DNA from 2 places in the Pseudovibrio sp. WM33 genome. Region 2 is predicted to be linked to the other one. Evidence: predicted binding sites of a transcription regulator. Region 2 holds the regulator's gene; the other holds the start of a gene.
The links. The regulator LexA, encoded in region 2, represses DNA repair genes until DNA is damaged. The targets are predictions, from matches to a motif close to TGTTCNNNNTGTGTTCNG.
Positions count from the first base shown of each region.

Region 1 (3,424 bases), on a different contig from region 2:
AGCGTGCCTCAGGTTTGTTACCCATCAACTGCTCAACCGCATTGCGGGTTTCGCTCACTTCATCCTCGCCAACAACTACTTTAAGCAGTGTCCGGCGCTTTGGATCCATGGTGGTTTCCTTCAGCTGAGCTGGCAACATCTCACCCAACCCCTTAAAACGGCCAATTTCAATCTTGCCATTCTTTTTAAAGCTGGTTTTCAAAAGCTGTTCACGATGCGCGTCATCTCGGGCATAAAGCGTCTTGCCACCCTGACTGATCCGGTACAGCGGAGGAACAGCAAGGTAGAGATGGCCGTTATTGACCAGATCCGGCATCTCTTTATAGAAGAATGTGATGAGAAGGGCTGCAATATGGGCCCCATCAACGTCCGCATCGGTCATGATAACAATGCGCTCATAACGCAGATCTTTATCATCATAATGAGAGCGTGTTCCACACCCAAGTGCCTGAATAAGATCAGACAGCAGCTGGTTTGCGACCAGCTTGTCCCGGCCAGCGTTCGCAACGTTCAGGATCTTGCCGCGCAGTGGTAAAACGGCCTGTGTTGCACGATTACGAGCTTGTTTCGCTGAGCCCCCCGCGGAATCACCCTCCACGATAAACAGTTCAGTGCCATCAGATTTGCTTGTTGAGCAATCCGCGAGCTTACCGGGCAGGCGAAGGCGACGAACCGCAGTCTTACGTGCGACATCCTTCTCCTGGCGACGCTTCAAACGTTCTTCAGCACGATCAACCACCCACTCAAGCAGTTTGTTTGCCTGATTAGGAGAAGCGGTCAGCCAGTGGTCAAACGCATCGCGGACGGCGTTTTCAGCAATACGGGTTGCCTCATTCGTGGCCAGCTTGTCTTTTGTCTGACCAACAAACTCAGGCTCGCGCACGAACACGGAAAGCATACCAGCTGCTGACGTTAAAACGTCGTCACCCGTAATAATGGAAGCCTTCTTGTTGCCAATCAGCTCGCCATAGGCCTTCAGGCCGCGGAGCAGGGCATAGCGCAGGCCCGTCTCATGCGTCCCACCTTCTGGCGTTGGCACAGTGTTACAGTAAGAGTTGACAAACCCGTCGCCAGCAAACCAGGCAACAGCCCATTCAACTGAGCCGTGCTTACCCGTCGCCTGTGTGCGACCTGCAAAAACTTCGTCAGTAACGCGGCGCTCTTTACCAAGAGCCTCTTCCAGATAATCCTTCAGGCCGCCAGGGAAATGGAAAGTCGCAGTCTCAGGCACTCCATTGGCTTCATCGGCAAGAGCCTTGGCACAGCGCCAACGAATCTCCACACCGCCAAACAGGTAAGCCTTGGAACGCGCCATCTTCATCAAACGGGCGGGTTTGAACTTGAGTGTCTTGCCGAATATTTCCGCATCCGGCTTAAACCGCACCATGGTGCCACGGCGGTTGTGAACATCCCCAACCAGCTCAAGGCCGCCATCAGCAAGGCCACGACGGAATGTCTGGCGATACAGCTTGCGGTTACGCGCAACCTCAACAACCAGCTCTTCGGAGAGCGCGTTGACAACGGAAATCCCCACACCATGAAGACCACCAGAGGTCTCATAGACTTTACTGTCAAACTTACCGCCGGCATGCAGGGTCGTCATAATGACTTCCAGCGCGGACTTGTCTTTATATTTAGGATGCGGATCAATCGGGATACCGCGGCCATTATCAGTAATGGTCAGATAGCCATCATCGCCCAGGGAGACATCAATCCAGCTGGCGTGGCCTGCAACGGCCTCATCCATGGAGTTGTCAATCACTTCAGCGAACAGGTGGTGCAGCGCCTTTTCATCCGTGCCGCCAATATACATTCCCGGGCGGCGACGCACAGGCTCCAGGCCTTCAAGCACTTCAATGTCAGCTGCGGTGTAATCACCCTCAGCGCCGACAGAAGCGGCCCTGCCTGCGGATGATGGCTTTGCAGGTGAGGTCGGTGCGCTTGCGGCTGGTGCTTGTTTCTTCTCAGTGCTGCCAGAAGAGGATGTCAGCTCATCCATGCTTTTGGTAACATCTGCAAACAGATCATCAGGCGTGCTCATCGTACCTCTTTGGTCTTGCGCTTAAATAGTCTCGAATCAAACGGCAGTCTTGCAGGACTGAGAGAAAAGGGCAAAGATCTGCCGGAGTTCTACTCTTGTTCCTTGTGGGTAAGCGCCAGACATACGCCTTTTCGCTTACCTGAATGTGCCGAACCCCACCAAAAGCGGGCATCTGATGCCATATGCGCCATTCGCGGCGAAAATACAAATGGCATTTGTGATTGCCCAAGGCCTGTGACCAAAACTTTACACCGGACATACACACGGCAGTTACGTCATCTGCTGCAGATTGTTGCGAGCATGCAACAGCATTTTGCGCTGACCCGAATGGTGGAAACTGACACTGGTTCATGAATGGCAAATTGGATAGTTTGCCTTGTCCATGTTTGAGAGATGGTCGAACTGTGTAGGATTTTTGTCAATCAGATAGAAAGCTAGGCATTTGTAAGATCATTTGTGACAATTTGAAGGTATGTCACCTTTGGAAACAAAATTGACATTTTTTCCTTTCATAGCCTGATCACGCAACGACGGTATGAAAAGATAAGAAGTCAGAACCACTGACAAGTAGGCAGTGGTCAAGTGAGGCACTTTGATAAAAGCTCTGTTTAAAGATGAAATGGGAACGCACCACAATGCGTTGACGCGTCTTGTAACAAGCTTGAGCTGCGCCTCGGTTCTTATCCTTCTCGCACTCAACAGTGCACATGCTCTGGATACCAACAAAAGCGCAAGTGCAATGGCTGCCGTCAATCAGATGGCAAATGTCACACCTCAGCAAGCCTTGAGGGAAGGGGCCCGCGCTTACTACTCCGGTGAAAAAGACAAGGCGCTCTCTCCACTTCGCTATGCTGCTGAAAACGGACAGGCTATGGCAGCCTGGAAGCTCGGCAGAATGTACGCGCAAGGAGACGGCGTGCCAGAAGATGATCTTCAGGCGTTCCAGTATTTTTCCCAGGTCGTGCGCGAATACTCTTCCGATGGCCCCAAAGCACGCTCAGCCCCATTTGTCGCAAGCGCACTTGTCGAACTGGGTCGCTACTTCCTGACAGGTATTGGCGATAGCCCGGTTAAACAGAACACGCACAAAGCACGTGAGGTGTTCACCTACGCTGCCTCCTACTTTGGCGATGCGGATGCGCAGTACAATCTCGGCATTATGTATCTCAACGATAAGCTGCCAGATCATGACCGCCGTCTTGCTGCTCGTTGGCTGAAACTTGCCGCTGTAAAAGGCCACGTCGGAGCCCAGGCCAAGTTTGGTGAATTACTGTACTTCACAGAAGAACTGACAACCGCACGCATGACCGGCCTGAAATGGATGACCTTGGCGCGCCGGCAAGTGGTTGGCGGCGATAATGAAGCCTGGATTGTCTCTCTCCA
Region 1 is NZ_LMCK01000016.1:77,003-80,426, forward strand. Features, by position in the region: gene parE (DNA topoisomerase IV subunit B) at 1-2,041, opposite strand, end outside; gene PsWM33_RS04255 (tetratricopeptide repeat protein) at 2,634-3,424, shown strand, end outside.
Region 1: the regulator LexA is predicted to act here: its motif matches at 2,127-2,144, upstream of parE (DNA topoisomerase IV subunit B).

Region 2 (3,424 bases):
TCCCGATGAGCTTGATCAGTATTGAAGAAGCGCTGGACCGCCTCCTGAAAGATGTGAATCCGACCGGTACCGAGCAGCTTCCACTACTTGAAACCGGAGAACGCATTCTGGCAGAAGATGTTGCTGCAACGAGAACGCAGCCTCCATTTTCGGCCTCAGCAATGGATGGGTATGCTGTCAAAGCTGCTGATACGGTCGATCCAGAGACTGCTTTGAAGGTCATTGGAGAAGTTGCTGCCGGGCATAACTTCGATGGCACGCTGCAAGCCGGAGAAGCTCTGCGCATCTTTACAGGTGCGCCTGTTCCAGCAGGCGTCGACGCGATTTTAATGCAGGAAAACGCTCGCCGTGACGGGGATAACCTGTTTTGCGAGGAAGCCGTTTCTGTTGGTAAGTTCATCCGCCCAGCAGGCCTCGACTTCAAAGAAGGTCAAACCCTCCTGAAGGCAGGCGCGCCACTCGGCTTCCGTGAGTTATCGCTTGCAGGCGCCATGAACCACGCAGCCTTGCCAGTACGCAAAAAACCGGTTGTTGCGATCCTCGCAAATGGTGATGAACTCGTAGAGCCAGGCCAGGTACCAGGTCCGAATCAAATCATCGCGTCCAATCAGGTCGGCATCGCAGAATTCGTCAGAAACTGCGGTGGAACGCCAATGATGCTGGGCATTGCACCAGACCAACCTGAGGAAATCGCGGCACGCGTGAAGCAGGCCATTGAAGCGAAAGCCGATGTACTGGTGACACTCGGCGGTGCCTCTGTGGGCGACCACGATCTCATTCAGGACGTGCTGGGCGCTGAAGGCATGGAGCTAGGCTTCTGGCGCATCGCCATGCGCCCGGGCAAGCCCCTCATGGCCGGTGCCCTTGGCCCGATGAAAGTCCTCGGCCTTCCTGGCAATCCAGTCTCCAGCCTTGTATGCGCACTCCTCTTCCTCGGCCCGCTTCTGGACAAGATGTTAGGCCGCACGGTCTCTGTGACAAATCAAGGCGTTACCAAAGCAACTCTGGCAGATGATTTGCCTACAAATGATATGCGCCAGGACTACCTGCGCGCCAGTCTGGACACAGACGAACACGGAGATCTGATAGCAACACCGTTTGGCAAACAGGACTCTTCCATGCTTGCCTTGCTGACAAAAGCAGATGCCCTGATCATTCGTCCACCACACGCACCAGCTGCAAAGGCAGGTGAAAAAGTGGACCTGCTCAAGCTACGCTAAATCCAGACATCAGAAGTGGGCAACCCCTGCCCACTCACCCACCAGAAACCAAATCCCCCAGTTCTAGCAGGGCTTAACCTCAACAAACCCATTGCAGAACACAATGAGAACAGGTAGAGTACGTTCGTGTTTTGTCCTTCCAATCGCAGAAGTTGAAGTCTTTCAGCTTCTTGGAATTACAAAACTGCGATTGGTCAGGAATGACCGCTCACTTTCAATCAGCGCCTTAGGAGCGAACGGGGATAAAAGATGCTTACACAGAAGCAACACGAGCTTTTGATGTTCATCCATCAACGCTTGAAGGAAGCCGGTGTTCCGCCCTCCTTCGATGAGATGAAGGACGCGCTGGACCTCCGTTCCAAATCCGGCATTCACCGGCTGATCACAGCTCTGGAAGAGCGCGGCTTCATTCGCCGCTTGCCGAACAGAGCTCGTGCACTTGAAATCCTCAAACTGCCAGACTCCATTTCTCCGGGCCTGAAGCCTGCCGCTAAGGAAAAAGGCTTTGCACCTGAGGTGATTGAGGGCTCCCTGAGCAAGAAAGTAGCAACGCCGCCACCTCCACGCACCACATCACCAGACGAAGTGCCAACGCTGGAAATCCCGGTCATGGGCCGCATTGCTGCAGGCGTACCAATCGAAGCAATCCAGACACAAAGCCATACCATCGCAATGCCTGCTGATCTGATGGGTCGCGGTGAGCATTATGCGCTGGAAGTCAAAGGCGACTCCATGATCGATGCCGGTATCTTCGATGGGGATACCGTGTTGATCAAACGTGGTGACACGGCTGATAACGGCGAAATCGTTGTGGCGCTGATTGATGAAGAAGAAGCAACCTTGAAGCGCCTGCGCAAAAAAGGCGCCTCAGTCGCGTTGGAAGCGGCCAACCCCGCCTACGAAACTCGCATCTTCGGCCCGGGCCGCGTCCACGTTCAAGGCAAGATGATTGCGCTCTTCCGCCGCTATTAAATCATTGGTTGCCTGAGGCAATTTTGGATTCCAAGGTCTGCGCTGAGCATCATATGCCCAGCGCACTTTTTTTATTCTTTCCCCGCCCTTAGCGCCAGCTGAGAGCCAGATGTAAGCTGAACCTCGTTCTCCGAAAATCTTCTGGTCGATAACCAGCTCAGCCCGGCAAGCCGGAGGCGCCTGAACCTGTGTGATGACGATGGTGGCAAGATGGCAGTCAGCCTCCAAAACATCAACTGCTTTGGACTGCGCCAGCAGGATAGGTTCTGAACTTACCCTCTCTCCCTCCGCAGGCTGCTGAGGGAATATCTCAATCACACAGCCGCGCTCATCACAGGACCGATCTGAAGCCCTCACCTTGTGCTGCTTGAACGAACCCGCTGAACCCCCACCAGCGCGCAACAGGCTGTCAGCAGCAAACGACATACGCGAGGACGTCAGTCGAAACGCACCATCCTGCCCATAATAAGCAATGTGCTTGCCCGCATCTGCAATCATCAGATCAGGCGCCTTGCCACCGGCAAACATCAGGACACTCACCGTAAATGCCGGAAGTGAAAGCCATTTCAGGCGCAGCGGCGTCACACACAGCACGACAATCGCTAGGATCACGAGCAGATACCCTGGAGCACTGGCAACCCCGAGACTGGTCAGCCCCTCACTGAGTGAGCTCACCCAGTAGGCAGCTTTCAGCACCAGCGCCAACCCAGCCTCCATCCCTTGCAGAAAGAACGCATCCGCACCAAACGGGATCGCCAACAGACTCAATAACCCAAGGGGCATAACCACAAAAGTCACCAATGGCATAGCAAGAATATTCCCCAGAACTCCATAAGGCGCAACCTGCTCAAAATGCATCGCCGCAACTGGCCCCGTGGCAGCACCTGCAATCAACGAGGTCAACGCACAAGCTAGAATCCACTTTAAGATTACACGACTAACCTTCTGAAACCATGAGGTATTCCGTCTGCGCGAACTGTCTCGATCACCGAGCAACCAATCCTTCCCAAGCATATAGGCTGAGAGCAAGGCGAGCACTGCAATGAAGGACATCTGAAACCCGGGAGCCAGAACCTCCTCCGGCCTCAGGCTTAAAAGCACAAGGCAAGCCAGCGCCAGACCACGCAGACTGAAGGCCCGCCGACCAAGCAGACCCGCGCATAAAATCATCGCCGCCATCAAAAAAGCCCGCTGCGTTGCCACAGAAGCTCCTGACAAACCAAGATAAACAA
Region 2 is NZ_LMCK01000022.1:24,679-28,102, reverse strand. Features, by position in the region: gene moaC (cyclic pyranopterin monophosphate synthase MoaC) at 1-9, shown strand, start outside; gene PsWM33_RS05960 (molybdopterin molybdotransferase MoeA) at 6-1,220, shown strand; gene lexA (transcriptional repressor LexA) at 1,470-2,192, shown strand; gene PsWM33_RS05945 (ComEC/Rec2 family competence protein) at 2,088-3,424, opposite strand, start outside.